3 regions of the Priestia sp. YIM B13486 genome follow, and region 2 is predicted to be linked to each of the others. Evidence: riboswitches for the same ligand, from Rfam matches in the RefSeq annotation. Region 2 holds a riboswitch; each other region holds the start of a gene.

Region 1 (10,216 bases), on a different contig from region 2:
CGCTATTTGTCCGTTCAGCAAAAAGTAATTTTAATCTAGCAAACTTTATGCGTACACATCTTTTTACAGCTTTTGGCGCTTTAAAAATAGGGATGGATCTTTTAGTCAAAGAAGAAAACGTAAAGATTCACAGTATTTTAGCGCACGGAGGATTATTTAAAACGCCGGTAGTTGGTCAAAAAATGATGGCAGCGGCAATCAACACGCCTGTTTCCGTCATGGACACAGCAGGAGAAGGAGGCGCGTGGGGAATGGCTATTCTTTCTTCTTATATGCTCAATAAAAGTGAGAATGAAAGTTTAGAAGATTTCTTGGATGATAAAGTCTTTAAAGAAGTGACCGCACAAGAAATTTATCCTGACGAACTCGATGTAAAAGGGTTTGAAGCATTTATTAAAAGATATAAAAAAGGGCTAGTGATTGAAAAAGCAGCTGCAGAGCACCACAGCGAAGAACGGGAGGAGTTAGTGTGCTAGATAAATTAAAAGAAGAAGTATTTCAAGCAAACGTCGATTTGCCAAAACACGGACTGGTCAAGTATACGTGGGGAAATGTAAGTGCCATTGATCGAGACAGCGGTTTGTTTGTAATTAAACCAAGCGGCGTGACGTACGAGAAAATGACGGCGCAAGACATGGTAGTCGTTGATCTAGATGGTCACGTGGTAGAAGGTGAGCTTAATCCGTCATCTGATACGCTGACACATGCCGTACTCTATAAACATTACCCGCAAATCGGCGGTATTGCCCATACGCATTCAACCTGGGCGACCATTTGGGCTCAAGCAGGACTTGATGTGCAGGCAATGGGAACGACTCATGCCGATACCTTTTATGGTTCCGTACCGTGCGCGCGCTTTTTGACAGAAAAAGAAGTGAATGACGGATATGAAGTGGAAACCGGCAAGGTGATTATCGAAACATTTGAAGAGCGCGGCTTAGATGTGTTAGCGGTTCCTGGCATTTTACTTCAAGGGCACGGGCCGTTTACGTGGGGAAAAGATGCCAAAACGGCGGTAATGAACAGCGTCGTATTAGACGAAGTATCCAAAATGAACTTCTTTACACAAAAATTAAACGGGCTGGCTGAAGAGCTGCCGCAGCGTATATTAGACAAACATTATTTACGAAAACACGGACAAAATGCGTATTACGGGCAAGGACAGTAAAAGACTTACATACAGAAAAGGGGATTATCATGTTAAAAACAGCTCAAAAAGAATTTTGGTTTATTGTTGGTTCACAGCATCTTTACGGAAAAGAAGCGCTAGCAGAAGTAAAAGCACACGCGCAAACGATGACTGATGCTTTAAATGAAAGCGGTGTCTTGCCTTATCCGATTGTTCTGCAAGATTTAGCTGTGAATGCTGACACGATTACAAAGATGATGAAAGAAGTGAATTACCGAGATGAAGTTGCCGGCGTAATTACGTGGATGCATACGTTCTCGCCTGCAAAAATGTGGATTCGCGGTACCAAACTACTGCAAAAACCGCTGCTTCATTTAGCAACACAATTTAACGAAAGCATTCCTTGGGAAACGATTGATATGGACTTTATGAACTTGAATCAGTCCGCTCACGGTGATCGTGAATACGGCTTTATCAACGCTCGTTTGAACAAGCAAAATAAAATCGTAGTGGGCTACTGGGAGCGCCCCGAAGTACAGCAGCAAATTGCACAGTGGATGGACGTAGCCGCTGCTTATAACGAAAGCTTCAACATTAAAGTTGCGCGTTTCGGTGACAATATGCGCAACGTCGGCGTAACGGAAGGAGACAAAATTGAAGCGCAAATTCAATTTGGCTGGACGGTTGACTACTTCGGAATCGGTGACCTTGTTCAATATGTCAATGCCGTTACGGAAGAAGAAATCAATGATTTATTTGCTGAATATGCAGACGCGTATGAATTTGTCTACGGTGATTATTCTGCAGAAGACTGGGAGTCTAGTGTAAAAGTACAGGCAAGCTATGAAATTGCGATTAAACGTTTTCTAGATGAAGGCGGCTACAGCGCCTTTACCACTAACTTTGAAGATCTATACGGTATGAAACAGCTTCCAGGTCTAGCCGTACAGCGCTTGATGGCACAGGGCTACGGCTTTGCTGGTGAAGGAGACTGGAAAACAGCGGCGCTTGACCGCTTGCTCAAAGTAATGAGCCATAATCAGTCAACGGGCTTTATGGAAGACTACACGTATGAATTGGCTCCCGGACGCGAGTCTGTGCTTCAATCACACATGCTTGAAGTAGACCCAACGCTAGCGGTAAACAAACCAAAACTAATCGTTTCTCCGCTAGGTATCGGTAACCGCGAAGATCCGGCCCGCTTAGTGTTTGACGGTAAACAAGGAGAAGGCGTAGTGGTTTCCATGGCTGACTTCGGCACGCATTACAAGCTGTTAATTAACGAAGTATCGGCGTTTGAGCCGGAAGTTCCAGCTCCACATCTTCCGGTGGCGCGCGTGCTTTGGAACATTAAGCCAAACTTCCAAGACGGCGTTAAAGCGTGGATTGAAAACGGAGGAGGCCATCATACGGTACTTTCATTAAATTTAACGACCGATCAAATCGTGAGCTATGCAAAGCTTGTTGATCTAGAGTACGTCATTATTAAGTAAGCATCACTACTTTCGAGGGAGCGCTGCTTCCTTGGAAGTAAAAATATAGTGTTAGTAAAAGAACGCCGTTTTTAGAAATAAATGAAAGCGTTTTAAATTTGTGTGATAGGAAGCAAAACTAAGACAATACAAAGGGGATCTATAATCATGAGTAAAGTATCAAGTAAGTTTATCTTCTTCTTCGGCTCATTTGCCGGTATTTTATTCGGTTATGATATTGGGATTATTGCTGGTGCAGAAGGTCATATCCGTGAAGCGTTTCATTTGAGTCCGCTCTGGCTGGGAATTGTGGTTTCGTCGCTAATGGGAGGAGCAATTATCGGTTCCATTTTAAGCGGATTATTAGGCGATAAGTTTGGACGAAGAAAGTTAATTTTAATTTCGTCGATCATCTTTCTTTTAGGCTCCATCGGTTCAGCGATTGCACCAGAGGAAATTACGTTAACGATTGCGCGCGTCTTTTTAGGTACAGCAGTAGGAACGGCTTCTTCTTTAGTTCCTGCCTATATGTCAGAAATCGCACCTGCTCATATTCGCGGCAAGCTTTCAGGTTTAAATCAGCTAATGATTGTAATTGGATTATTATTAAGCTATATCGTAGCCTTTATTTTTGAGCCGGTTCCAAACAGCTGGCGATTAATGCTTGGCAGCGCCGGTATTTTTGCAATTGTATTATGCATCGGTATGATCAAGCTTCCAGAGTCGCCTCGCTACTTAATTAAAAATGGAATGCCAGATAAAGCGCGTGAAGTGCTGCGCACGCTTCGCCGGTCAACAGCTGAAGTGGAAGCTGAAGTGTCTGAAATTGAAAGCGTAGCTGTTCATGAACAATCAGGAATTAAACAGCTGTTTCATAAAAAGGTTCGTCTAGCTTTAATTATCGGCGTCGGAATGGCAACTTTTCAGCAGATTCAAGGCTCAAACTCAATTGTTTATTATGCAACAAGCATTGCTCGTCAAGTTGGTTTAGCCCCGCAGGTAGCTGCTGGTTTTACGGTCATTGTTGGGGTAATCTTCGTCGTGACAACACTTATTTTTCTGCAGTTTGTCGATAGATTCAACCGCCGTACCATTCTTACGATTGGCGGCGCGGGTATGGCTCTTTCATTTTTCACACCGGCTATTCTAGGAGCGTTAGGCGTTAATGAAGTCGTTGTTAACTGGGTTACGTTAATTGCTCTTTGCTGCTTTATCCTTTGCTATGCGTTTTCTTGGGCGCCGCTTACGTGGATCATTGTAGGAGAAATTTTCCCGCTTTCTGTACGCGGAATCGGTGCTGGGATTTCATCTGCTTTTAACTGGACAGGATCGCTGGCAGTAGGGCTTGTGTTCCCAATTTTAGCTGATCAGTTTAGTTTGGGCGTTATCTTTTCAACGTTCGGGATCATTTGTATTCTCGGTTTATTCTTCATACGTTTTGTAGTTGTTGAAACAAAAGGACGTAGCCTAGAGCAAATTGAAACGGACATGGCAGCTCGTTCTGGAAGAAATTCTGTAAGTCCAGTTGAGCGTAATAAATATGTTTAATTGTCGTAAATGTTTTAAATGTAAGATGCTGAGATAAAAGTATTTTAGCTGAAGTGAAAAACGAACCACTAATCAAACACTTTGATTAATGGTTCGTTTTTTTATGGTGAACGCAGGTTTTAGCTGTTTCGTTTCTTCTAGCAGTTGATTGGAGAGCAAGGCGAAGACTCCTGCGGGACAAGCGGAACAGATGAGACCCCGCAGGCGCACAAGCGACGAGGAGGCTCATCGGCCGCCCGCGGAAAGCGAAGCCTTGCACGGAAATCAACTGCGGGGGAACAAGCGGTTCAGCTCATGTCGGCCTTTGTTCGTCCCCAGCCTCTTTCTTATTAGTAGATACAGAGAATTCATCTTTTACCCTGTCATATTAGTGCCTAATAAAATGGAAAGATAGGTTAGCTTATCATAGTGTGGACTTTAATAGATATTCATAACTAGCAATTTCTAAAACGAAAGCTAAATGTGCGTTCTGCTTGCAAGAAGGTAGTGACCACCATCAACAAATTCTCATATAAATAAGTAAGCTTGTTTACTTTTAACTAAATTTATTTATTAATAGGGGGATTAACTAGTTGATAAATTTGACGCTTCATGAACGTTCTGAAAAGTTATTAAAGCAAAGAATTAAACAATTAAATCCGAGAGATCCATTTAACTTTGTTTTTATGGGAGACAGCAGAGGTGACGGACCAAACGATAATTGTTTCACGATGAGCGGTGAATTTGAGCTTGTGTTAAAAAAGGCGGTGGAATTGAACCCGCTGTTTATTATTCATGGGGGAGACACCGTCTATACAGGGAAAAAAGAGTATTTGGAGCACTTTGTTAAGGTTGTTGAAAAAATCGCCCCAAACATTCCTATGTTTGTATGCGTAGGGAATCATGATGAACTGTACCTTGATGAAAGCAATCTCGAAAACTTCAGAGCCACTATCGGAAAAGTACACTGGGTTATTGATATTCCTGTCTTTAACTTCCGGTGCATCGCATTAAATAATGTCATCAGTCCCAAAAATAAAATATATGGATTTACAGATAGAGAGCTTAATTATTTAGAGCAGCAGCTAGAGGATGCTCCTCGTAATACCGTTATAGCCATGCATGCGCAGCCAAATATCGGTCGGTGGACAAACCTTGAAGGGTTTCCTGTAACGACTCCTCAAAGTCAAGAGTTTTTTGATTTAATTCAAGAACACCGCGTGAAAAAAGTGTTAGTCAGCCACGTGCATGCGTATGACGAGCAGTTTATTAGAAAAAACAGAAACGGGTCGTTTACGCTTGGAAGAGGCACTGATTTTGTATTGTCAGGAGGCGCCGGCGCTCCCCTTGATTTTGAGCCGCCTTTAATTTTAAATAATTATAATTTTACGGAATTTTTTGTAAGCAGGTACAACATTTTAGGTCCTCTTCTTTGGAAGGATTTTGGACGACCTCGAAGAAATTGTTTGTAAAAACAAGAAAGTAGAAAGCTAGGTTCAAAAAAAGAGGCTGGGACAAAAGGATTTTAGACGAAGTGAAAAACGAACCATTGATCAAGATGTGTGATTAGTGGTTCGTTTTTTTGTGAGGGTAAACGTAGATTTCATGTGTATAGGTCTTTCTAGCAGGTGATTGGAGGACAAGACGAAGACTCCTGCGGGAAAAGCGGAACAGGTGAGACCCCACAGGAACGTATGTGACGAGGAGGCTCAGCGACCGCCCGCGGAAAGCGAAGTCTTGTACGGAAATCAACTGCGGTGTCACAAGCGATTCAGCTCATGTATTCCATTTGTCTTTAGAGTGGATTCATTTGGTTATGTCTCAACCTCTTTTGGAAAAATGTGCATAACTCTTAACGAAACCTTGTAGCAGAAGGCTCAGTCAAACGTTATAATAGATAATGAATGATGATATATTCTCTATATTTGTCATATATTTGTATTACATATGTAATTAAAGAAAAACATTCACTTGATATACTGTTTAATGACTTAACTTTATCTTAAAATTTACAGTGAACTGCCTGTTTATAGAGGCTTAGAACATACACAGCAAATGGAGGAGCAATCATGGCAAACGAAAAGATGCAAGAAGGACTTGATCGTTTTATCAAGGAAGATTTAAATGACCTTTTAGGTAGACTGTTCCCCTTAATGGACCGGGAGTGTGCCGAAGAAAAAAGAATGCTTATCGAAACCGCGGTAGAGTACATCTATTCTTCAGGGTATCATCAAGGAGCAAAAGACTTGATCGAAACACATCGAAAAGATGATTACAAATTGTTAAGGCAAAAATTAGCGTCAGCACCTCCTGAAAACTGATTTTTTAAAATTTTTTTTGACAACGTAAATGTAAGGTGTTAAGATAACTCTAAATTCAAAACATTATAAACAATTAAAACTCTTATTGAGAGAGGCGGAGGGACTGGCCCTGTGAAGCCCGGCAACCATTTAACAATTTTGTTAAAAAGGTGCTACATCCTGCAAAGCGTACAGCTTTGAAAAATAAGAGAGGATTTCATAGATACTATGCCTCTCTATTCATGATAGAGAGGCTTTTTATTTTATGTGAAGGTGTTTTGAATAAACAATTTCATAGAAATGCATCAGGTGCTGTGTAACGAATGTACGCAGCTTAAAAGGGAAGACCGGTGAAAAGCCGGCGCGGTCCCGCCACTGTAATGGGGAGCAACTTATTAACCACTGTTTCATGTTGAAATGGGAAGGGATAGGAAGCGATGAACCTAAGTCAGGAGACCTGCCTGTTGTATGCACTTAAGCTCTACGGGATATAGAGAGGAGTGAGGAATACGTGTTGAGAAAAACAGGCTATCTCAACTTTAGTTAAGTATGCGTATCATCTCTCTTTTTATTTCGAAAAGAGAGATTTTTTAGTTTACCGATAAAAAAATATACAGGGAGTGGAAAAAATGAGCAGTGTAAAAAGTTCGAACTTAGGTTATCCAAGAATTGGTGAAAAACGAGAATGGAAAAAAGCGCTTGAGCAGTTTTGGGCAGGAAAACTAGAGAAAGATATCTTTCTTCAAGAAATTGAAGCTCTTCGTCTAGCGCATCTAAAAAAACAGCGTGACGCAGGAATTGAATTGATTCCAGTCGGCGATTTTAGCTTATACGATCATGTGTTAGATACAGCTGTTATGTTTGGTTTGGTGCCAAAGCGCTTTGATTATGACGGGGGATCGGTATCGCTTGAAACGTATTTTGAGATTGCGCGAGGAACAAAAGGTGCGGTAGCCTCTACGATGACAAAATGGTTTAACACAAATTATCACTATATTGTACCAGAGCTTGAGGAATGTACGCCGGCACTTGTAGAAAATCGCCCGCTTCAATTTTACAAAGAAGCAAAACAGAAGCTGAATATTGAAGGTAAGCCCGTGATTTTAGGTCCAGTAACATTTGTGAAGCTGTCAAAAGGATATAAAAAAAGTGAGTTTAAAGAAGTAGTTGAACAATTTGTTCCGCTTTATGCAACTATCTTAGCGGAGCTGCAAGCAGAAGGAGTAGAGTGGGTACAAATAGATGAGCCGGTTTTAGCTACAACGCTATCAAAAGAAGACCTGGCGCTTTACACAGAAGTCTATCAAACTTTGAAGGAAGCGGCACCGAATGTAAAAGTCATTTTGCAAACGTATTTTGACAGCGTTGATCACTACAAAGAAGTTGTGTCTCTTCCTGTTGAAGGAATCGGTTTAGACTTTGTGCATGACCGAGGCGAAAATCTCACTGCGCTTAATAAATATGGTTTTCCGACTGATAAAGTGCTGGCAGCAGGAGTGATTGACGGACGAAACATTTGGCGTGAAAATTTGGACGAACAGCTTTTAACAATCAGTGAAATTGAAGAAGCTGTATCAAAAGATCGTCTAATCCTGCAGCCTTCATCAAGTCTGCTACATGTTCCTGTCACGGTGAAAAATGAAGAGACGATTGATCCAGTATTGAAAAATGCGCTCTCTTTTGCAGATGAAAAGCTAAAGGAAATTACGCTGTTAACAAAAGCGGTGCAGCAAGGAAAAGAAGCAATAGAAGAAGAAATAAGCGTAAGCAAACAGGCAATTCAAGCATTAAATGGTTCATCTTTTCGAAATCATCAAGACGTGCAAAAAGAGCTGAAGCAGCTGCACAGCTATAAAGCAGAGCGACAAGCGCCGTTTGACGTACGTCAGCGCGTTCAGCAAGAAGCTTTTCAACTGCCGCTTCTTCCAACGACAACGATTGGAAGCTTTCCGCAAACAAAAGAAGTGCGAAAAGAGCGTCTAAAATGGCGTAAAGGCGAGTTAAGCGATGAAGCATATGAAGCGTACATTAACGAGGAAATAAAAAAATGGATTGAAATTCAAGAAAACATCGGCTTAGATGTCCTTGTGCACGGAGAGTTTGAGCGTACGGATATGGTCGAATACTTCGGTGAGAAATTAGGAGGCTTTCAGTTTACGAAGTTTGGCTGGGTGCAATCTTACGGTTCTCGCTGCGTGAAGCCGCCGCTTATTTACGGAGATGTATCGTATGAGCAGGCGATGACGATCAAAGAAACGGTCTACGCACAGTCTCTAACCAATAAGCCGGTTAAAGGAATGCTGACGGGTCCGATTACGATTTTAAACTGGTCGTTTGTGCGTGATGATATCCCGCGCTACGACGTCGCAAATCAAATTGCGCTTGCTCTTAGAAAAGAAGTAGAAGCACTTGAAAGTCAGGGCATTTCAATGATTCAAGTAGATGAACCGGCGCTGCGTGAAGGACTGCCGTTAAAACGAGAAAACTGGGACAGCTACTTAAATGCTGCGGTGTATGCATTTAAACTAGCGACGGTATCGGTGCAAAACGAGACGCAAATTCACACGCATATGTGCTATTCGGAATTCGAAGAAATTATTGATGCGATTAAAGCGCTTGATGCCGACGTGATTTCCATTGAAACATCTAAAAGCCACGGCGAATTAATTTATGCGTTTGAAAAACATACGTACAATCAAGGAATTGGACTTGGCGTATATGATATCCACAGCCCGCGCGTACCGAAGCTTGAAGAGCTTCAGCGAAACATTGACCGCGCTCTAAAGGTGCTTGATCCTGCATTATTTTGGATTAATCCCGACTGCGGCCTTAAAACAAGAGGAATCAGCGAGACGGTTGAAGCTTTAAAAGTGATGGTTACTTCAGCAAAACAAACAAGACAAAATTTATTACAAAATATTTAATAACAAGAAAGTAAAGACCAAGCAGTGTAAACGCTACACTGCTTGGTCTTATGGGATTTTAAAAGGCCAAAAATATCCATTGACACTTCCCGTACATTTTTGTATCTTTTTAAAGGTGTTTTTAAAATCAGGGAGGTACAACATGAGTAACAACAGCACGCAGCACGTTAAAATTGTAACAGCGGATCCATCAGCGCTAGGTCTATTCGGACTTGCCATGGTGACACTTGTTGCATCGTTTCAAAAGCTTGGGGTAACCGATGGTGTTTCATTGGTATTGCCATGGGCGGTTTTTTTAGGCGGAATAGGACAGTTAATCGCATCTATGCAAGATTTCAAACATAATAATACCTTCGGCGCAACTGCTTTTGGTGCCTTCGGATTATTTTGGCTAGGTGTAGCTATGACATGGCTTATTCAGCTTGGAGCATTTGGAGAAGCGCTCGCAAAAGAAGCGGATCCAAAGCAGCTCGCATTTGCTTTTGTCGGCTACTTGATTTTCAGCGTTTTTATGACAGTTGGAGCAATGGGCACTCATAAAGTATTATTTATTATTTTTGTGTTAATTGATTTCTTATTCATTGGATTATCGCTAAGTACATTCGGTGTGGCGTATGAGTACACGCACTTACTAGCAGCAGTGTCAGAGCTATTGATTGCTCTGTTTTCATTCTATGGATCTGCAGCGGCTGTATTAAATACTCACTATGGTCGAATTGTGCTTCCGGTGGGCAAGCCGTTTGGAGCATTTATCAAATAATCAAGATGTTAATTAAAAAGCGAAGTAGGGTTGAATTCTGTATGATGCAGAGGTCAATCCTTTTTTGTTTGGGCATTTTTATATATAGTAGAAAGAGATAGTTA
Region 2 (10,216 bases):
AGAGGTTGCTAAACAAGCAGCTGCTTATGCTGAAGAAGTAGCTGCGGCTTCACAGGAGGAGTTAGCATCTATAGAAGAACTTGTGGTGTTGGCAGCTACTTTAAAAGCTACGGTAAGTGAATCCTGAAGTTGATCTTGGTATATACGTAATGAGGCTGTGAAAAAAGTATTTTCGTTGCAGGAAGATCCGAACGATGAATGGAGATTCTTGATAGAGAATCCAACTTCGTTCAGATCTTTTCATGGTTATGTTGGACGTAGGTTTCATGTATGTAGGTGCTTCTAGCTACTGGTTGGAGGGCAAGATGAAGACTTCTGGGGGAAAAGGAAAAGGGGAAGAGGTGAGCCACCCAGGAGCATAAGTGACGAGGAGGCTTAGCTGCCGCCTGCGGAAAGCGAAGGTTTGCACAGAAATCGACAGCGGTGTAACAAACAGTCCAGCTCATGTATCCCATTTCTTCATCGTCAGCTTGGAGTGATTTAGTTATGTCTCAATCTCTTTTGTTTTATTTATACCCTTTATAGAAAACGATAAATAGAATTGACACGTTATAAAAGCAGTTGTATAGTGAGTACGCAAGGCGGCAGTCTGTCTTTTTTAATTCTTAGTAAACTTATAAGTTAAATAAAATATTTAAGCACTACATAAGGAGACGAAGAGATGAAAAATGAATTCCGTTTGGCAACAAATGACGACGCAGATAACTTATTGAACTTAACTCTACAAGCATATAAGCCTATTCGAGAGCTAGGCATTCCTTTCTTAGCAGCTACTGCTGATCTTGCCCTCGTTAAGAAAAATATTTCTCAAAACCTTTGCTATGTATATGAAGAAGATAAAAGAATCGCTGCAACTGTGTCTATACGAATGCCTTGGGGAGAACATCCAGGTCCGTTTGCTGTTCCGCATCTTTGGTGGTTTGCAGTAGACCCGTCGTTTGCCAGGAAAGGCGTTGGATCTAAGCTGCTGCATCTAGTAGAGGAAGAGATAATAAAAAATATGTTTAAATCACCAGGTGTGTCTTTAGGAACAGCAAAAGAACATCCTTGGTTAGTTGAGATGTATGAACGAAAAGGATATGTTCAAGCTAAAGAAAAGCGCCTTGCAGAAGGTTATACGACCGTATTTCTTTATAAAAAATTCAATAAGGTACACTCTTTGTCGTAAAAGATAGAGAAGTGATCCAAATTAAGAAATGTGAAAGAGTGATAAATATGACAGACCAATTACTACTAAATGAGTTAATAGACATACGCCGTGAGCTGCACCGGTTTCCAGAGCTTTCAATGAAAGAATATGAAACAACTAAACGTATTAAAAAGTGGTTAAAGCACTATGATATTTCTATAGCGGATGCATTCCAATTAGACGTAGGGACAGTAGCAGAAATTGTAGGAGGAAAGCCGGGACCTACTATCGCTATTCGAGCTGATATTGATGCGCTGCCAATTGAAGAAAAAACCAATCTGCCATTTGCTTCTGAAGTGAACGGTGTTATGCACGCGTGCGGCCATGATTTTCATACGGCTTCTATAATCGGAGCAGCTATCCTTCTTAAAGAGCGTCAGCAGGAGCTTTGCGGTACGATTCGATTTATCTTTCAGCCAGCCGAAGAAACGGCTTCAGGGGCAAAAATGCTAGTTGAAAAAGGTGTGCTCGAAGGAGTGGAAGCGATATTTGGGATGCATAACAAACCGGATCTTCCTGTAGGAACCATTGGTATCAAACCGGGACCTTTAATGGCAAGCGTTGATCGTTTTGAAATTGACGTCAAAGGAGTAGGAGGTCACGCGGGTATTCCTGAAAAAACAATAGATCCGATTGCTGCTGCTGGTCAAATTGTTACTAGTTTACAAACCATTGTCAGCCGTAATCTCAGCCCCTTTCAAAATGTTGTTGTCAGCATAACTCAAATCCACGGAGGGAGCTCGTGGAACGTCATTCCTGACAAAGTAACGCTTGAAGGAACGGTGCGTACCTTTCAAGAAGAAGCGAGAGAAAAAATACCGGCTCTTATGAAACGAACTGCTGAAGGGATTGGCGCAGCTTTCGGGGCTTCAGTAGACGTTAAATGGTATCCATATCTTCCTGTAGTCAACAATGATGATAAGCTGGAAAAACTGGCTATTAAAGCGGCAGAGGATCTTAGTTATCAAGTCGTAGAAGCTGAACAATCGCCTGGAGGAGAAGATTTTGCCGTATATCAGCAGCATGTACCAGGATTTTTTGTATGGATGGGTACAGCTGGAGAATATGAATGGCACCATCCTTCTTTTTCATTAAATGAAGAGGCATTACTTGTAGCAGCTTCTTATTTTGCTAATCTAAGCTTTCATTTTTTGAATTCATTCCATTACCGAAAAAATTAAAATATTTTTATTTTTCTATTTACGCGGATGGAATTGTTTGATAAAATAAATTTTAAATTAAAAAGTTATCACGAGTGGACGAGAGATCTGGCTCTTTGACTCCACAGCAACCTACGAATGTAAGGTGCTCCTACCAGCAAAGCATGTGCTTTGGGTGATAAAACGGGTGAAAAACTCATTTTGCATCAAAGCAAAATGAGTTTTTTTTATTTTTCTAAAAGGAGAGGGTTTTATGAGTCATACAGCAGTTGCAGCACATACAGGAGAGAAAGCATTAAAGGAAGCAGTGAAATTATTAGGAAAGCATTATCAAGTAGCTTATCGTGAGTTAGAAACATTTTATGAAATTGTGGTCGAAAACCATGTTCGTACATATGCTGTAGGCATAGATATTAAAGATATACAAAAAGCAAATGAACTAGAAATTTATTCATCATGCTGTTCCAAGCTTGAGCGAGTAGGCTGTCTTTTATAGAAGAAGTCTGCTCGCGCCTCTATTTTTTAAGTGTTTTTAAATAGAAAGCATGGTTTTTGACAAGCAAAGAATCTGGTGGGTATAATCAATACTCACTAGGTTTTAAAATTAATCATAAATTGTCGAAATTTTTACACAAATTAAAGGTTACATTCGAAATGAATTGTGGTATGTTATAAAACAAGAATATTTTATGAAAGGAGCATTGAAATGGAAATGTCTCTTGAACACGGAAACGATGCAGGAAGCGAACAGCTTATTGATCGTATCCTAGATTTTTTAGAAGATGACCAAAAGTAAAAAAAGAGTGTGCGGTGCTATCCCTAGCCGCGCACTCTTTTTTTATCATGTGCATAAAGGCAGCGCCATACTATGATACATAGGGATAGAATGAAAGGGTCTCTGTCAAAGGGATTGACGAATGGTTTTGTTTGATAGAAAATTTAGAAAAAGGAAAGAGATGAAGGGTATGTCGAACAAAACATCTTTGTATCAAACAAAAGAACAGTTAAAAAAACTTGTAAGCGAATTGGTTTCTATACCTAGCGTGACAGGAACGATGGCAGAAGTGGAAATGGCTGAATCGATAGCGTCGTATTTATTGAAGCTGCCTTACTTTCAAAAAAACGAGCAAGTCGAGCTTCATTCAACAGGAGACGGGCGATCGATTGTCACAGCTTTTGTTCAAGGGAAAAATACGAATAAAACAGTTGTACTAGTAAGTCATTACGATGTAGTGGATGTACAAGATTATGGACAGTGGAAAAAGGATGCTTTTCACGCTGATACATTAACGAGTACTTTTTATAACCATATGGAACAAGTTCCGGCGCACGTACAAAAAGATATGATAAAAGGAGACTGGCTTTTTGGCCGAGGAACGATGGACATGAAAGCAGGCATTGCCTTGCATATCAGTATGGTTGAACGAGCATGCAACGGAGAGTTTGACGGAAACATCCTGCTGCTGTCGGTACCGGATGAAGAAGTAAATTCGCTTGGGATGAGAAAAGCAGTGCCTGTTCTTTTAGAACTTGCCCGCAAACATCAGCTGGATTTTTCTCTCATGCTAAATGCAGAACCGGTGTTCAGCCGCTATCCTGGAGATCAAACGAACTATGTGTACTCAGGATCGATTGGAAAAATCATGCCAAGCTTTTTGTGTTATGGAAAAGAAACTCATGTAGGGGAACCGCTAGCTGGTTTAAATGCTAATTTACTAGCTTCTTATTTAACAAAAGAAATAGAATTAAACGTTGATTTTTGCGAAAAAGTAAGAGATGAAACGAGTCCACCTCCTACGGTGCTGATACAAAAAGATTTAAAAGAAGAGTATTCAGTTCAAGTTCCGCACTCTGCCGTTGTATTATTTAATTTATTTATGTTAAACCGCTCTCTTAAAGAAGTAACAGATCTGCTGTTGAAATCGGCTGACAAAGCGGCTTTGAATGTAAAAAAACATTATAATAAAGCCGCTAGGCAGTACGCTGAGGGAATGAAGGGTTCATCTCTTGACGTGAACGTATGGACGTATGAAGAACTTTATACTCATGCAGTCAAACAGCACGGCGAAAAATATGTGCACGAAATGGAAGCAGCACTTTTGGCACAAGAGGAGGATGACAGAAATAAAACCATTAAATTAGTAAACTCTTTAGCTGGTTTATGTAAAGAAGCAGCTCCGATGATGGTCTTATTTTTTACGCCGCCTTTTTATCCGGCCGTTTGTTCACATGATGATCCGTTTGTACAAGAGATTTTGTCAAACGTACAGGCAACTGCCAAAGAGCAATTCCAATTGGAGCTAGTTGAACAAAGCTATTTTGGCGGAATTTCGGATTTAAGCTATGCCAGCCTGCAGCATCCGCTTCATACATTTAACACGTTAGTAGCCAATATGCCCCTATGGAATAAAGGGTATCATATCCCGTTAGAAGAGCTAGAGGAGCTGAAGATGCCGGTGCTGAACATTGGACCGCTGGGAAGAGATGCGCATCAATGGACCGAAAGATTAGACGTTCAGTATTCCTTTGAAATTTTGCCTCATTTCATTTATCAAGCTATAAAAGAAGCACACAAATAAACATCCGTCCGCGGATGTTTATTTGTTGAATTTAAAAAAAGCTCCTTGTACGGTAATTTGTTGCGGTGTTAGAGCGTGATCCAATTCAACCAAAAATGGACGTTCTCCAACTTTTTTTAATGTATCATGGACAACACCTTGTGTTCCGCTGCAAAAAATAAGGTTTCCTCCATTGACATATAGTTTTTGACAACGTGCATCAAGTAAAGAGTCTTTGTAGCTTTCGCCAGACTGAACGTCCAGCAGTTTCGTCCACTTGCTGATGGATTCTTCGAGGTTATGTACAGCACAGTAAATATTTTTTAGCTGCAGCTGACCAGCTTGGTGGGAAGAAAGATCCGCTAGCTTTGGCTTGCGTTTTTCTTCTGGTTCACCCCATTCAATAAAAAAAGGAAGAGGCAGGGAATCGTGGTCAGCTTCAATAAAACACATTTTCCATTGAAGTCTTTCTCCATCATTGGTTTGGCGAGAACCCGCTACAGGACCTTTTACAGTGACGTTCTTGCTTTCCAGCTCTTTTATCAGCAAATCCATATCATCTGTACGAAGTGCAAATCGGCCAAAATGACCAAGCGGTGTATGTTCGTTAACAAGCTGCTGAATAAGGTCATTATCTGTAACGTTTTGAGCTAACGCGATATCTCTAAGCCCAAGCCATTCAATATAGCTGAGGTTAAAATAAGCCAACGTGTTAAAAGTGCCCCATTTTTCATGGATGCCGCCTTTAATGACATTTATTCCATATTCGTTTAGTTCTTTCTGAGCTTTAATAGGATCAGGTGAAAAATGAACAAGATGATCAAAAGATAAGTGCATGGATAGGCCTCCTTTAAAGAGAGATTCTTTCCCATTATTATACGTTGTTTTCCTTTTCAAGAAGAGTAAAACGAATGATTATGTAAAATAAAAATCTTAAAAAAAGCAAGCCGCGTATGTTTTAAACTCGACTTGCTTTAGATTTATTTAGCGACGACAGCCATGCCCTTTAAAGCAGCAGCCAAATGATTTATTAAACCATGGGTATGAGCAGCAAGGTGAACCGCAGCGACAGCGGCGACGGCTAGAACGACGAGTAGAACGGCGAGTAGAACGGCGAGTAGAACGGCGAGTAGAACGGCGAGTAGAACGGCGAGTAGTGCGGCGAGTAGAACGGCGAGTAGTGCGGCGAGTAGTGCGGCGAGTAGTGCGGCGAGTAGTGCGGCGAGTAGTGCGGCGAGTAGAACGGCGAGTAGAACGGCGAGTAGAACGACGACGAGAGCGTCTGTGAAGAGCAGTTGGCTCTTGGTACATAAACGTTTCAAGCTCAGTAGAAGCAATCGCTTCTGTTGCTTCTCTAATTCTTTCAGCAGTGATATGCATATAAACACCTCCTGGCTAATTCGGTACATAATACAATATGTACAAGGAAGGCGTTTGGATATAGTGAAAACATGGAATTTGTCTAAATTTGTGAAAGAAATGGAGTGGTTTTCATGCTTCAAATCCTCGAACATCAAAGAGTAGATATCGCTCTTCAAATAGTAGCTGTGCAAGTAGAAGCTTATCAAGAAGAAGCAAGGCTCATTGGTTTTTCAGATATTCCTCAGCTTACAGAAAGCAAAGAAGATATTATGAAAAGCAAGGAAGTGTTTATCGGAGAAATGATTGAAGGTAAGCTAGCAGGAGTGCTGTCGTTTGAAAAAGAAAATGAGCGATTAACGATTTGCCGCCTCGTTGTGCGTCCTCGTTACTTTCGAAAAGGAATCGGAAGCCGTCTTTTAACACATGTACTTCAAAGATATTCTGAATGTGAATGTATGGTGTCTACAGCCGAAAAAAATACACCTGCGATTAAGCTGTACAAAGCGCATCAGTTTTCAATTATAAAACACACTGCAGCTGCTGATAACCTTGTGTTAGTAACGATGAAAAGAGATTGAGACATCGCTAAATTAATCTAAAGGCCAACAAATGAGCTATATGAGCTAGTAGGAATCGACTGTTGATTTCCAATTAACACAGCTAGAATACTCCTAACAATAAAAAATCCGAACGCGCTGGATTCTCCATCAAAAATCTCGATTCACCGTTCGGATCTTCTTTCGACTAAAATAATGTTGTCCCGGCCTCTACGATGAGAGTGTTTGCTCAGAATAATCTAGAGCTGTATGACGCTGAATCAGCAGTAAAGCAGCTAAAGTGACAACAGCTCCGATAATAAAGGGCAGCGTCATATTGAGTTTAAAGGCAAATGCACCAAGCAGAGGACCAAAAATACGCCCTAAGCTATCCATTGAGGCGGTTAGCCCCGAAGCAGAGCCATATCCTACTTTGGTTCTCATTGTAATTAATGAGAGGACACAAGGACGAATAAGGGCATTTCCTGCTGTAAATATGCACAAAAATAAGGTAGCATTAACGGCACTAGAAGATAACAAAATAGACGTAAATCCTATTGCTGAAACCAATAAGCCAATGGCCATCAGCTTTTTTTCATTTCCTTTTTTAAATCGCTGCAGCACACCGCCTTGAATCAGCGCTTGAGTTAAACCGCTCGCCATAAACATCCATCCGATTGTCGTAGGAGTAGCATTAATTTTCGCTATTTGAAAAAATTGAAAAGTAGCTTCTAAACCAGCGAGCGTAAAAGTCGCTAAAAATGAAAGAACATATAAATACTTCATAGCTCCTTGAAAATCTGACGTGAAGTCATGCCATCTCGATGTCTGTACTTTATCAGCAGATTCTTTTCGTAAAGATTCTTTTAACGTAAAGAATGAGAACGCTGTCATAATCAGTGACAAGATACCAGAGATAACGAAGGGAACAAACAAGCCGAAAGATGAAAGGACGCCGCCTAATGCCGGTCCAAAAATAAAGCCTAAGCCAATCGACATTCCTAACAGTCCCATTGCTTTCGTTCGGTTTTCTTCATCTGTACTATCAGAAGCATATGCAAAAGCACAAGGAATAACAGCTCCTGCGAACAAACCTCCGATGATGCGCGACGTATACATTAAAGTCAGAGAGTTTTCTGCCACCGAAAAAAGAAAAAAGCTTGCGCTAAAGCCGAGTAAGCCCCAAAGTAAGATGGGACGCCGGCCTTTTATATCGGAAAGCTTCCCCCAAAAAGGTGCGGTAATAAAAGATGCGATCGAATAGCTAGCCATTAGTACTCCTAAATTGACCGTGCTTGCACCCGTGGCACGAATAACTTCAGGTACGATGGGGATGATCACTCCAAAGCCGACAAATACCATAAAAATAACAAACATTAACGTTCCAAGCTGTTTGTTCATATGCAATTAAGCCCCTTTCTCTGTAGAACATGCCGTGAGTTTAGTATACCAAATACAAAGAAGTTTTTTACGTATATTTGGTAAAAAGCGTTTTATTTACAAATGGATAACTATGTTAATATTTACCTGTTTTGCTGAGGATGATACAATTAAAAGAAAAGGGACGTGAAGCGATTGCCAATATGGATTGTATTTGCTGGGATCATAGGCGGTCTTTTAGGGTTTGGGGCGCTAGTGGATTATATAGCTAAGAAGAGAAGTATCGAATTAGATCCAGAAGAAGGAATAAAGAATGCTTCTGATGCAGAACAAATCTATGTGGAAAATTATCTTTATCAAACAAAAGAAAATAACAATCACTTTCAATAAAAAAAGCTTGGAGACGAATCTCCAAGCTTTTTTAATGCGGTAAAAAGATGAGCTGATAGAGAAATAAAACAGCAAAGACATACACAAGTGGATGGACTTGTTTGCCTTTTCCTTTTACCAGCTTCATTAACGGATAAGAAATGAAGCCTAGCGCAATTCCTGTTGCAATACTTGATGTAAGAGGCATCGCTAGAACAACTAAAAAGGCAGGGAACGCTTCATCAAAGTCATTCCAATTAATTTTAGCTACAGCACCCATCATCAAGCTTCCGACAATAATTAATGCAGGTGAAGTAATAGCTGCTACGCCAGAAACCGAGCTTACAACCGGACTAAAGAACGCTGCAACAATAAATAAAATGGCTACCGTCACACCTGTTAGACCTGTACGTCCGCCTGCTGCTACACCAGATGAAGATTCAACGTAAGCCGTTGTTGGGCTTGTACCAAATAAAGCTCCAATCGTTGTACCAAATGAGTCAGCAAGCAATGCTTGACGTACGCGAGGCATCTTATTACCTTTCATAAGACCGGCCTGTTGAGCTACTCCTACCATTGTACCTGTTGTATCAAAAATTGTAACAAGTAAGAAAGAAAAAACAACTGTGTACAGATCATGATGAATAACATCTCCAAAAGCAGCAAAAGGATTTGAAATCATTAAGCCGTCTGGAAGGTGAGGAGAAGCAAACAAACCTTTATCAAATGAAAGCTGTCCTCTAAAGAAAGCAATTAACCCCGTAATAATCATACCGAAGAATAAAGCGCCGTTTACATTTAGCGTATATAAAATGATTGTAATCGCAAGTCCAATCAGTGTTAAAACTACTTTTTCAGACTGCAAATCACCAAGTCCAATTAAATTTGACTTATTTGCAACAATAATACCGGCTGAACGAAGCCCGATAAACGCAATAAATAAACCGATACCAGCACTAATCGCGTGCTTTAAATTGTTTGGAATAGCTTCAATTAATTTTTCACGAAACGATGTTAACGATAGGATGATAAAGATAATACCCGCTACGAATACAGCTGAAAAAGCAGTAGCATAGTCGATACTTCCATTTGAACCAACAACTAAAGCAGCAAAGTATGCATTCATTCCCATACCGGGAGCAATAGCGATTGGATAGTTAGCTGCAAGAGCCATCCATAGCGTAGCTACGACTGCTGAAATAATAGTAGCTGTAAATACTTGATCAAAAGGAACGCCGGCGCTGGACAAAATAACTGGGTTCACAATGACGATATAAATCATGGTTAAAAACGTTGTAATACCAGCTAAAATCTCCGTTTTAGCATCCGTGTTATATTCTTTTAACTTAAACATAAGTAACCTCCAAAAATAACGAACATTAAAAGCAACATGATATATAATATTCGTTTTTTACTTGAAATGCAATAGATTTGCATATAAAAAATCAAAAACTAAGAAAGTGACGATAAAAGAGCTAAAACAAGTGTGAAATATTTCTTTTTTTCGGTGCTTTTTATAGTGTGTGCGTATAGAAGAGGCTCATACGAAAAAAAGCCGCTTGGGCTGCAGCGGCTATGTTGCTTGTTTTGAGGCAACGACTATTGGAAATTTTATTTTAATGGAAAGAGTTAAATCGTTATACGTATATTCCAAGCGTCCGT
Region 3 (10,216 bases), on a different contig from region 2:
GGTAGCAGACTTTGTCGTAAGATACATATGCTGAACATCTTGAATGTGAAGTTTTGTCATATTACTCACTCATTGCATCTTTTGCGAATTTTGTGTTGACTAGCTTGTTGTGATCGATGTGTCTTGGAAGTTCTCCAGATTCATCCATTATTTTTTGCAAATGATCCCACTCTTTTTGATCTAATAAAGGGTTAGTTGCAAAAGATTTTTGGGATTTATAGCGGTCAATAACAGTTTTCAGCGTTTCTTTAGGCGTATCTTCGAAATACGGTGCAACCACTTCAGCAATTTCATCTGTGCTATGTGTATTCACCCATTTTTGTGCTTTGTAAATAGCTCGAGTAAATTTAGCTGCTGCTTCAGGGTTATCTTTTAAATAGCTTTCTTTGGCCATAAATGTTGTATAAGGAACTGTTCCTGATTCTTTTCCGAAGGAAGCAACGATATGTCCTTTTCCTTGTTTCTCTAAAATACTAGCCGTTGGCTCAAATAATTGAACGTAATCTCCAGTACCAGAAGCAAAAGCATTCGCAACGTTAGCAAAATCAATGTTTTGAACAAGTTTTACATCTTTTTTAGGATCAATATTATGCTGTTTCAACACATATTCCCCTACCATTTGCGGCATGCCGCCTTTACGTTGACCAAGAAACGTTTTGCCTTTAAGCTGATCCCATGAGAAGTGATCGACTTTTTTACGTGCTACTAGAAATGTTCCGTCGGTTTGGGTTAGTTGTGCAAAGTTGATGACGGGATCACTAGACCCCTGTGCATATACGTAGATTGAAGTTTCCGAGCCGACTAAGGCGACGTCGATGCCTTCAGATAAAAGTGACGTCATTGTCTTATCTCCGCCCCACGTTGTTTTTAAATCTACCTTTAGTCCTTCTTCTTCAAAAAAGCCTTTTGAAATAGCGACGTACTGGGGAGCATAAAAGATAGAACGAGTTACTTCGCCAACACGAACCGTTTGTACAGATGTTGTTTTGCCGCAGCTAATTAGTGGAATGAGTAAAATCATAATAGCAAGCAAAGAAAAAAGCCATTTGATTGGTTTCATAAAGCAAACCCCCTTAAAATAATAAAATATTTTATGATAATGTATGTAAAGAAGTGGAAGAAGGTGAGTGCCTATATAACTATGTGGAAAATCAAAGAACTATTAGTCAACAATTGAAAGTACACCTTAGCGGGAGAAAGCAGGCTAGTTATATAAAGAATGGAGGAAAAAAATGAAAGATGGAACAATTCTTCATAAACAGCGTTTCCCATCATCAAACCCTCGTGTGGCGCTGTGGGTGATTACATATGCATGTCAAGGACTTAAGATTAAAGGAATGCTCGCAGAGCCAAAAGAAAAAGGAATGTATGACGGCTTTTTATACTTAAGGGGAGGTATTAAGAACGTAGGAACGGTTCGTCCTGCTCGACTCATTCAATTTGCTTCTCAAGGTTTTATTGTGATGGCTCCGTTCTACAGGGGAAATCAAGGAGGAGAAGGAAACGAAGATTTTGCAGGAGATGATCGTTACGATGCTTTTGCTGCTTACGATTTACTGAAACAGCTCCCTAACGTCCACCATGACCGCATTCATATTTTTGGGTTTTCAAGAGGGGGAGTGATGGCTTTACTCACAGCTATTGAAAAAAACGACAGCCGCTCTCTTGTGTTATGGGGAGGCGTCACGGATATGGTGCTGACATATGAAGAAAGAGAAGATTTAAGAAGAATGATGAAGCGGGTGATTGGAGGAACTCCTTCTAAATATCCTGAAAGATACGAATGGAGGACCCCTTTGCATCGTGCTCATCTCGTCGAGCCGCCGGTCTTGCTTATTCATGGTTTAGAAGATAAAAACGTGTCGATTGATCATGCCTATCAGCTAGAATCTAAACTAAAGAAGGCCAATAAAAAAGTTACCAGCTGGTACTTCGAAAACTTTCCACATGCTTTTCCCCCGAAAGAAAACCGAGAAACGGTGAAGAAGTTAACGAAGTGGATGAAAGCACAATAAAAGATATGCTACGATAGAGAAAACAAGTAGAATAACAGTGAGGAGTGAGAAAAAATGGGGATGCCGCTAGAATTAAATACAATGATTGTGACAAAAGGCAACGAAAAGCGTGTAACGGATAACATTTTTCAAATTGAGAAAAAAGGATATCGCTTGTATCCGTTAGATATTCCATTAAACGTTCACAAAACGAAAAATGGAGAATGTATTGGAACTGCTGTTGTGCGTAAGGTAGAAATGGAGCAGGAAAAAACCATTATCACATATGAACTGACAAAATTACATTCGACTAACTAAAAAACGATCGTCTATAAGACGATCGTTTTTTAGTTAGACTCTAGGTCCGCCTAATGTTGAAATGTCAGATGCTACATCGTTAAAACGCTTGAAATTAGCTTTGAATTTAGCAGCAAGCTCAGTTGCCTTTTGGTTATAAGCTGTTGCATCGTTCCATGCTTTAGAAGGCTGAAGCACTTCATCAGGAACGCCCGGAACATGAGTTGGAATCGATAAACCAAAAATAGTATCTGTTACTGTTTCGGTATTAGCGAGTTCTCCTTCAAGGGCTGCTTGAACCATAGCTCGAGTGTAACTTAACTTCATTCGTTCGCCCACCCCGTATTCACCGCCGGTCCATCCAGTATTTACAAGGTAGACATTTACATTATGTTCATCGATTTTCTTTCCTAGCATTTCTGCATAAGTTGTTGGAGCAAGAGGTAAGAAAGGCTCACCAAAGCATGTAGAGAAAGTAGCCTGTGGCGATGTTACGCCGCGCTCTGTTCCAGCTAACTTACTAGTGTATCCGCTCAGAAAATGGTACATTGCTTGTTCTTTTGTAAGCTTGCTGATTGGAGGTAAGACACCGAAAGCATCAGCAGTTAAAAAGACAATAGCTGTAGGGTGCCCGGCAACGCTTGGCAATACCGTATTATCAATAGAGTCAATTGAATAAGCGGCACGAGTATTCTCTGTTAAACTATTATCATTGTAATCTGCTACTTTCGTATTTTGATTTAACACTACATTTTCCAGTACGGCGCCGAAGCGAATTGCATTGAAGATTTGCGGTTCTTTTTCTTCGGAAAGCTGAATGCACTTCGCGTAGCATCCTCCTTCAATATTAAATACACCAGAGCTTGACCAACCGTGCTCGTCATCTCCGATTAAACGACGGTTTGCATCAGCAGAAAGCGTTGTTTTACCCGTTCCAGATAAACCAAAGAATAATGCAACGTCACCTTCTTCTCCTACGTTAGCAGAACAGTGCATGGATAGAATATTGTTTTGAGGAAGTAAGAAGTTCATCACTGAGAAAATAGATTTTTTCATTTCACCAGCGTATTCAGTTCCTCCAATTAGCACAATGCGTCGCTCTAACGAAAGAATAATGAAGGTTTCAGAATTCGTCCCGTCTGTTTCAGGATCAGCTTTGAACGTTGGAGCTGCTACAATTGTAAACGGCTTCACATCATCTTTTGTTTTTTGTTCGGCTGAAGGGCGAATGAATAACTGCTGAGCGAATAGGTTGTGCCATGCAAATTCATTAACTACTTGAATTGGTAACTGATACTTTTTATCAGCTCCAGCATATCCATTAAAAACAAAAAGTTCATCCTGCTTCTTTAAGTGGGTTAAGACTTTTTTGTATAGCGCATCGAATCGCTGAGCAGAAATTGGCTGATTGACAGGTCCCCATTCAACCGTTTTTGAAGACACAGCATCGCTTACAATAAATTTATCTAAAGGAGAGCGACCTGTATATTTTCCGGTTTCGACTGACACAGCACCTGTAGAAGTCAGCGTTCCTTCGCGTCGAGCTAGAATTTTTTCAACAAGTTGTGGAACAGATAATTGGTGTTTTGTTGTTTTTAATTGAAGCAAACCATTTAATTCGATAGACATATCAACAGTACTCATGTGCACTACCTTCCTTTTTTAGCTATTATTTATTCATTAATGTTTGAAATTTATAATTAGTATAACACATTTATTTAATTATTCTATACTATTTAACTAAAAATGTTTGTGTATTATAAAAAAATGTACGTTATACCTATTTTAGACACATGTATATGTGCTAGGAGCGAAAAAAGTGAAGCTATTTTAAGTGAAAGCCTCATTTTGATCTGTCTTATTAACTAAACTTAGTGATGATTCTTAATAAGGTGTACTATTTCGGAATTTGAGTATGTTACATTAAAACAGATTCAAAAATAAAGAGATGATTTCCATTTGAATGTTGTTGACAGTGAAGCGCTTTTTCATGTATTATATGTCCTTGAACGGATACTCTCTTATCCCGAGCTGGTGGAGGGACAGGCCCTATGAAACCCAGCAACCATCGTCATTTTTTTGTGTAGACGATAAGGTGCTAACCTGATGCAAGGGCACAACCTTGATCGATAAGAGTGAAAGGCTTATGTAGAATTTGATACCTTTCCTCGATACAAGGAAAGGTTTTTTTATATTTTTTAACGTGTAATGAAAATAAGGGAATGAGTACCGTATCACAATGTATCGTATTTATAAGGAGGAAAACTGATGTCAACACAACGTCGTCTGTTCACGTCAGAATCTGTTACAGAGGGACATCCCGATAAAATTTGTGACCAAATTTCTGACTCAATTCTTGATGCTATCCTAGCAAAGGATCCAAATGCTCGTGTTGCTTGTGAAACAAGCGTAACAACTGGTTTAGTTTTAGTAAGTGGTGAAATTACAACTTCTACTTACGTGGATATTCCTAAAACAGTTCGTGAAACAATTAAAGGAATTGGCTATACTCGTGCAAAATACGGATTTGATGCTGAAACTTGTGCAGTATTAACATCTATCGACGAGCAGTCAGCTGATATCGCTGCTGGTGTAGACCAAGCGTTAGAAGCACGTGAAGGTCAAATGTCAGATGAAGAAATCGAAGCAATCGGAGCTGGAGACCAAGGCTTAATGTTTGGTTATGCATGTAACGAAACAAAAGAATTAATGCCTCTTCCAATTTCATTAGCTCATAAACTTGCTCGCCGTCTAACAGAAGTACGTAAAGAAGAAATTCTTCCTTACCTTCGCCCGGATGGTAAAACACAAGTAACAGTTGAATATGATGAAAACAACAAACCTGTTCGCATCGATACAATTGTTATTTCAACTCAGCATCATCCAGAAGTAACGTTAGAGCAAATTCAACGTAACTTAAAAGAATATGTTATTAATCCAGTTGTTCCAAACGAGTTAATTGATGAAAATACAAAGTATTTCATTAACCCAACAGGACGTTTCGTAATCGGCGGTCCTCAAGGAGATGCTGGTTTAACTGGTCGTAAAATTATCGTTGATACTTACGGCGGATATGCTCGTCATGGCGGCGGTGCATTCTCTGGTAAGGACGCAACAAAAGTAGACCGTTCAGCAGCTTATGCAGCTCGTTATGTTGCGAAAAACATTGTAGCAGCTGATCTTGCTGATAAATGTGAAGTACAACTAGCATATGCAATTGGTGTTGCACAACCAGTATCTATTTCAATTGATACATTCGGTACAGGAAAAGTTTCTGAAGAAGTACTAGTAGACGTAGTACGCAAAAACTTTGACCTACGTCCAGCGGGCATCATTAAAATGCTTGATTTACGTCGCCCAATTTATAAGCAAACAGCAGCTTACGGCCACTTTGGTCGTACGGACGTGGAGCTTCCTTGGGAGTTCACAGACAAAGCGGAAGCATTAAAAACTCAAGCTTTAGCTAAATAATAAAAAAATCTCCGTGAAAACGGAGATTTTTTTTATGCCCATTGAATATCTGCAGCAGATTTTTCTACGACACCTTCATATTCTGAAAGCAAATGCTGAAAAATGGCGTCCCATGATTGAGTAAGAGCATAGTGTCTCGCTGCATGGCCAAAGTGAAGCCGCTGGTGCAAATCATCGAGTAAACCTGTAATAGCCGAACTGAATTCTTCTAAGGAGTGAGGTTTGCAAAGGTAGCCGTTTCGCCCGTGCTGAACCATCTGTTTAACTCCTCCTGCATTTGCTGCCACTACAGGAGTTCCAGAAGCAAGAGACTCCAGTACAACATTTCCGAAGGTTTCTGTTTCTGAAGGAAAAACAAACAAATCAGATGATGAATAGATATGAGCAAGTTGCTTACCTTCAAGGAAGCCTGTAAATGTCATATGCTCAGATGCTTGCTGCTGCATTTGTTCTTTTAAAGGGCCGTCTCCCACAATAACCCAGTGAATTTGATGGCGGATATGATCCGGTAGAGATCGTGCGATTTTTATTAAAAAATCAGCGTTCTTTTCTTTAGCTAATCTTCCTACATACGTTAAAATGTAGGGCTTTTTAATATTATATTTAATACGAATATCAAAGCGGTCATAGTGGGGGTGAAATAATTTATGATTTACTCCTCGCGACCAAATAGATACGTTGTGAAACCCTTGTTCTTCTAGCTGCTGTTTGGTCACTTCAGAGGGAGCGAATATTTTTTGTACAGGTTTATAAAACCATTTCATATATTTTTGCAGTGGTACACGCATTTTTTCAAGTTCATAGTGAGATAAATAATCAGCAAAATTGGTATGATAAGAGCCGACAAGAGGAACACCTAATCTTTTCCCGTAATAGGAGCCGCAAAGCCCCATTGTAAAAGGAGTGGCCAAATGAATAATAGAAGGATTGAATTCCTGCAGCTGCTTTTTAATTTTTAGAACGTTTGGCAATGAAAAGCGGCTGTTTGGATAAAGGAAAAACGGCATGCTGGGCGAACGGTGAACATACGTTGAAAATGACTGATCATGAGCAAATTCAGGAGCAAATACCTGGATGGGAATTTGCTTTGATTTGACATACTGGGTAAACTGATAAAGTGTTTTAGCAGCTCCGTTAACTTCTGGAGCAAATGTATCCGTAAATAAAGCAATTCTCATTAGTACTCCTCCTATCAATTAAGTTAAAAATATGTTCAGTGACACAGCACCTGAAAAGATGCCCAGTATCAGGCCTACCATGACATCCGTCGGATAGTGCAGACCGAGATAAATTCTTGAAATTCCTACCGTTACTGCAAGAGGCAAAAGAACGGCAGTGAAGGCTGGATAAACAATCATAAGAGGGGTAACCAACGAAAAAATAGCTGTTGTATGCCCAGACGGAAATGAATGATCTTTTAAGGGATTTTCTAATACTTTTGTATATTTTAATTGAATATAAGGTCGTTTTCTCGGATATAGTTTTTTAGCAATGGCGACAGGAATATGACTAACGGCTAGAGAAAACGCACAAGCGTAAGCGACGGATGAAGGATGCAGAAATAGCAGCAAGCACGCTATCACAATGGTAAACGTGGCTCCGCCAGTGTGAGTTAGTAAACGTAAAAATCTATTTAAGTGCTTTCGATCAAAATGTTGGTTTACGCTTTTGAATAATCGGCATTCGGCATCATATACATACTGAATTAACTTGGCTTTCATAGAGTCGCTCCCTTTTCAATAAATACGTCTTTATTATTCAGTTTAATCTTTAATTGTGTAGGCAGTACTAAAACGATGTAAATTAATATGGAAATTTCTTTACAATTGTGGAGAGAATAGAACATGATTGGAGAGTTTGTGGAGATACTAAAAAAATTCCCTCAGTATGACTTTCTGAGGGAACGTTTCCTTTATAATGAAGAATCAGATTTCTTAATAGATTTATAATACTGCCCTTTTTCTACATATTCTGTACGAATGCGCTGCATATCTTTTAAATCCTCTTCTGTCAGAGTGCGGATTACTTTAGCAGGTCGGCCGAGTGCGAGAGTATTGGGGGGTATTTTTTTACCGGGAGGCACTAAGCTTCCAGCACCGATAAAAGCACCTTCACCAATTTCCGCACCATCTAAAATAATAGAACCCATGCCAATGAGCGCGCGTTTGCGGATGATGGAGCTATGTAAAATAACTTGATGTCCTACTGTTACATCATCCTCAATAAGCAAAGGAGCATTTGGGCTTTGATGGAGTGTTGATTGATCTTGTATGTTTACTCGTTTACCAATAATCGTAGGTGAAACATCTCCTCTAATAACAGTGTTAAACCAAATGCTGCTTTCTTCACCAATGGTGACATCTCCAGTAATCGTGACATAGTCTGCGATGAAGCAGCTGGGTGCAATGGTAGGCATTTTTTCTTTATACGGATAAATCATCAAATCATCTCCCTTTATTAGTTGAAAAAAAGTAGTAAATCTTCTAATGTAAGTGTACAAAGGTTTTTTAAGCAGGTAAACAAAAAAAGGAAGAAGGAGTAACTCAAATGCATAAATGGGAAGCAGTAAATCCAAAAGGCGTTATTGTCATGGTCCATGGAGCAGCGGAGCATCACGGACGCTATCGCTGGCTGATTGAGATGTGGCGTTCGGTTGGAATGCACGTAATTATGGGAGACCTTCCTGGCCAAGGCTTAACAACAAGAAGAAGAGGACATATCCTATCCTTTGATGAATATGTGTATGAAGTGGAAGAATGGGTACGTGAAGCGCAAAAATATGATTTGCCTATTTTCCTGTTAGGTCACAGTATGGGAGGACTGGCGGTTATTCGTACGCTCCAGACAAAAAACCTCCCTATATGGGGTGCGATTCTTTCCTCTCCTTGTCTAGGATTAAAAGAGCAAGTACCGGCTTATTTAGATATGCTATCTAAAGGGTTAAATAAAGTCATGCCGAACAAACTTTTCGATTTAGGTCTCACTGTTGAAAAAGCAACAAGAAACCAAGAAGTTCGAGATGAAGATGAAAATGACTCACTGTATGTTACAAAAGTTTCTGTAAGATGGTACCGGGAATTGATCCAAGCTGTCAACTTAGCTTTTAAAGATATCGATCGTTTGCCTGATGTCCCGCTTCTTGTGATGCAGGCAGGAGAAGATAAAATTATTGAAAAGCTGATTGTTAGGCAGTGGTTTGATGAAATAGAGCTAAGTGAAAAAATCTACAAAGAATGGTCTCAGCTGTATCACGAAATCTTTAATGAGCCTGAAAGAGAATACGTTTTTACATATGCGAAAAGTTTTGTGGATCTTCACATTTAATAAGTGCGGTAAGAAATTGAGGTGAAAATAAATGAAGATTCCGTCTCATCCTATTTCATTAATGAGAAAAATTTATCGAGAAGTGTTTCCTGTCGTTCATCATGAGCTTAATCATTGGCGCGAACGAGCAAAAGAGATTCCTAATAAAGAATTGCGTACTCAAGCATTGGCAAGTATCGATACAAAAACTTTTCATTGTGAAGGAGGCGGTATCCTATCGATTTTAGCGAAAGAAAACATGATTGAATGCGTGAAATTTATTGTTGCCTACCAAACAATCAGCGATTACTTAGATAACTTATGTGACCGCAGCAATTCGCTAGACCCTAAAGATTTTGCCGCCTTACATGAATCGATGCCAGATGCGTTGACTCCTCATGCACCTCTTGGGGATTACTATCGTTTTCGAGCGGATAAAGACGACGGAGGATACTTAGCTGGACTTGTCCAGACTTGTCAGCAGTCCTTGCGAAAAGCTTGTAATTACCATATAGTCTCTTCACATTTATTAGAACTAGCTAATTATTATTGTGATTTGCAAATACATAAGCATGTTGAAATCAAGGAAAGAGTTCCACGATTAGAGAATTGGTTCGATGCTCACCGGCACAGTGTTCCTGAAATGGAGTGGTATGAATTTTCAGCGTGCTCTGGTTCAACGTTAGGAATTTTTTGTTTAGTTGCTTATAGCTTTCAAGAAGAGATGACCGAAGAAATGACGCAGAAAATAAAAGCAGGATATTTTCCTTATATTCAAGGCTTACATATTTTACTCGATTATTTAATTGACCAAGAAGAAGATAAAGCAGGAGGAGATTTGAACTTTTGTTTTTATTATCCTCATTATCAGCAAATGATGGATCGCTTTTTGCATTTTGTCGTAAAAGCGGACGAATATGCTAAAAAACTGCCAGATTATCACTTTCACTGCTTTATCTATAAAGGACTCTTGGGCGTTTATTTGTCGGATCAAAAAGTGCGGGCACAAAAACATGTTCATGTGAATGCACGTAGGTTAATAAAAGCGGGGGGAGCCCTCAGCTACTTTTTCTATATCAACGGACGCTTGTACCGAATGTTAAAAAGATAAGCCATATGCGGCTTATCTTTTTTCAATAGCAATGATGAAG

What was found. A riboswitch is a leader RNA that binds a small molecule or an ion and turns the genes downstream of it on or off. The one in region 2 is predicted to bind S-adenosylmethionine.
Region 1: another riboswitch for S-adenosylmethionine. It lies ahead of metE (5-methyltetrahydropteroyltriglutamate--homocysteine S-methyltransferase); the one in region 2 lies ahead of ACFX4G_RS25970 (hypothetical protein).
Region 3: another riboswitch for S-adenosylmethionine. It lies ahead of metK (methionine adenosyltransferase); the one in region 2 lies ahead of ACFX4G_RS25970 (hypothetical protein).

The regions. Positions count from the first base shown of each region.
Region 1 is NZ_JBHZOZ010000003.1:46,172-56,387, forward strand. Features, by position in the region: gene ACFX4G_RS08250 (xylulokinase) at 1-476, shown strand, start outside; gene ACFX4G_RS08255 (L-ribulose-5-phosphate 4-epimerase) at 470-1,168, shown strand; gene araA (L-arabinose isomerase) at 1,198-2,622, shown strand; gene ACFX4G_RS08265 (sugar porter family MFS transporter) at 2,770-4,149, shown strand; gene ACFX4G_RS08270 (hypothetical protein) at 4,294-4,482, shown strand; gene ACFX4G_RS08275 (metallophosphoesterase family protein) at 4,722-5,600, shown strand; gene ACFX4G_RS08280 (hypothetical protein) at 6,198-6,449, shown strand; SAM riboswitch class I at 6,529-6,639, shown strand; cobalamin riboswitch at 6,719-6,907, shown strand; gene metE (5-methyltetrahydropteroyltriglutamate--homocysteine S-methyltransferase) at 7,058-9,352, shown strand; gene ACFX4G_RS08290 (acetate uptake transporter) at 9,495-10,112, shown strand.
Region 2 is NZ_JBHZOZ010000017.1:14,012-24,227, reverse strand. Features, by position in the region: gene ACFX4G_RS25985 (methyl-accepting chemotaxis protein) at 1-127, shown strand, start outside; gene ACFX4G_RS25980 (GNAT family N-acetyltransferase) at 662-1,168, shown strand; gene ACFX4G_RS25975 (M20 peptidase aminoacylase family protein) at 1,216-2,370, shown strand; SAM riboswitch class I at 2,433-2,534, shown strand; gene ACFX4G_RS25970 (hypothetical protein) at 2,603-2,845, shown strand; gene ACFX4G_RS25965 (M20/M25/M40 family metallo-hydrolase) at 3,315-4,928, shown strand; gene ACFX4G_RS25960 (VOC family protein) at 4,947-5,744, opposite strand; gene ACFX4G_RS25955 (CotG/ExsB N-terminal domain-containing protein) at 5,892-6,287, opposite strand; gene ACFX4G_RS25950 (GNAT family N-acetyltransferase) at 6,401-6,847, shown strand; gene ACFX4G_RS25945 (MFS transporter) at 7,037-8,206, opposite strand; gene ACFX4G_RS25940 (hypothetical protein) at 8,381-8,575, shown strand; gene ACFX4G_RS25935 (NCS2 family permease) at 8,607-9,908, opposite strand; gene ACFX4G_RS25930 (sensor histidine kinase) at 10,128-10,216, opposite strand, start outside.
Region 3 is NZ_JBHZOZ010000001.1:791,133-801,348, reverse strand. Features, by position in the region: gene ACFX4G_RS04045 (ABC transporter ATP-binding protein) at 1-60, opposite strand, end outside; gene ACFX4G_RS04040 (ABC transporter substrate-binding protein) at 62-1,060, opposite strand; gene ACFX4G_RS04035 (alpha/beta hydrolase family protein) at 1,233-2,015, shown strand; gene ACFX4G_RS04030 (DUF2584 domain-containing protein) at 2,070-2,312, shown strand; gene pckA (phosphoenolpyruvate carboxykinase (ATP)) at 2,346-3,935, opposite strand; SAM riboswitch class I at 4,310-4,427, shown strand; gene metK (methionine adenosyltransferase) at 4,560-5,762, shown strand; gene ACFX4G_RS04015 (glycosyltransferase family 4 protein) at 5,795-6,940, opposite strand; gene ACFX4G_RS04010 (phosphatase PAP2 family protein) at 6,959-7,483, opposite strand; gene ACFX4G_RS04005 (gamma carbonic anhydrase) at 7,675-8,202, opposite strand; gene ACFX4G_RS04000 (alpha/beta fold hydrolase) at 8,310-9,086, shown strand; gene ACFX4G_RS03995 (tetraprenyl-beta-curcumene synthase family protein) at 9,118-10,176, shown strand; gene mnmM (tRNA 5-(aminomethyl)-2-thiouridylate-methyltransferase MnmM) at 10,189-10,216, opposite strand, start outside.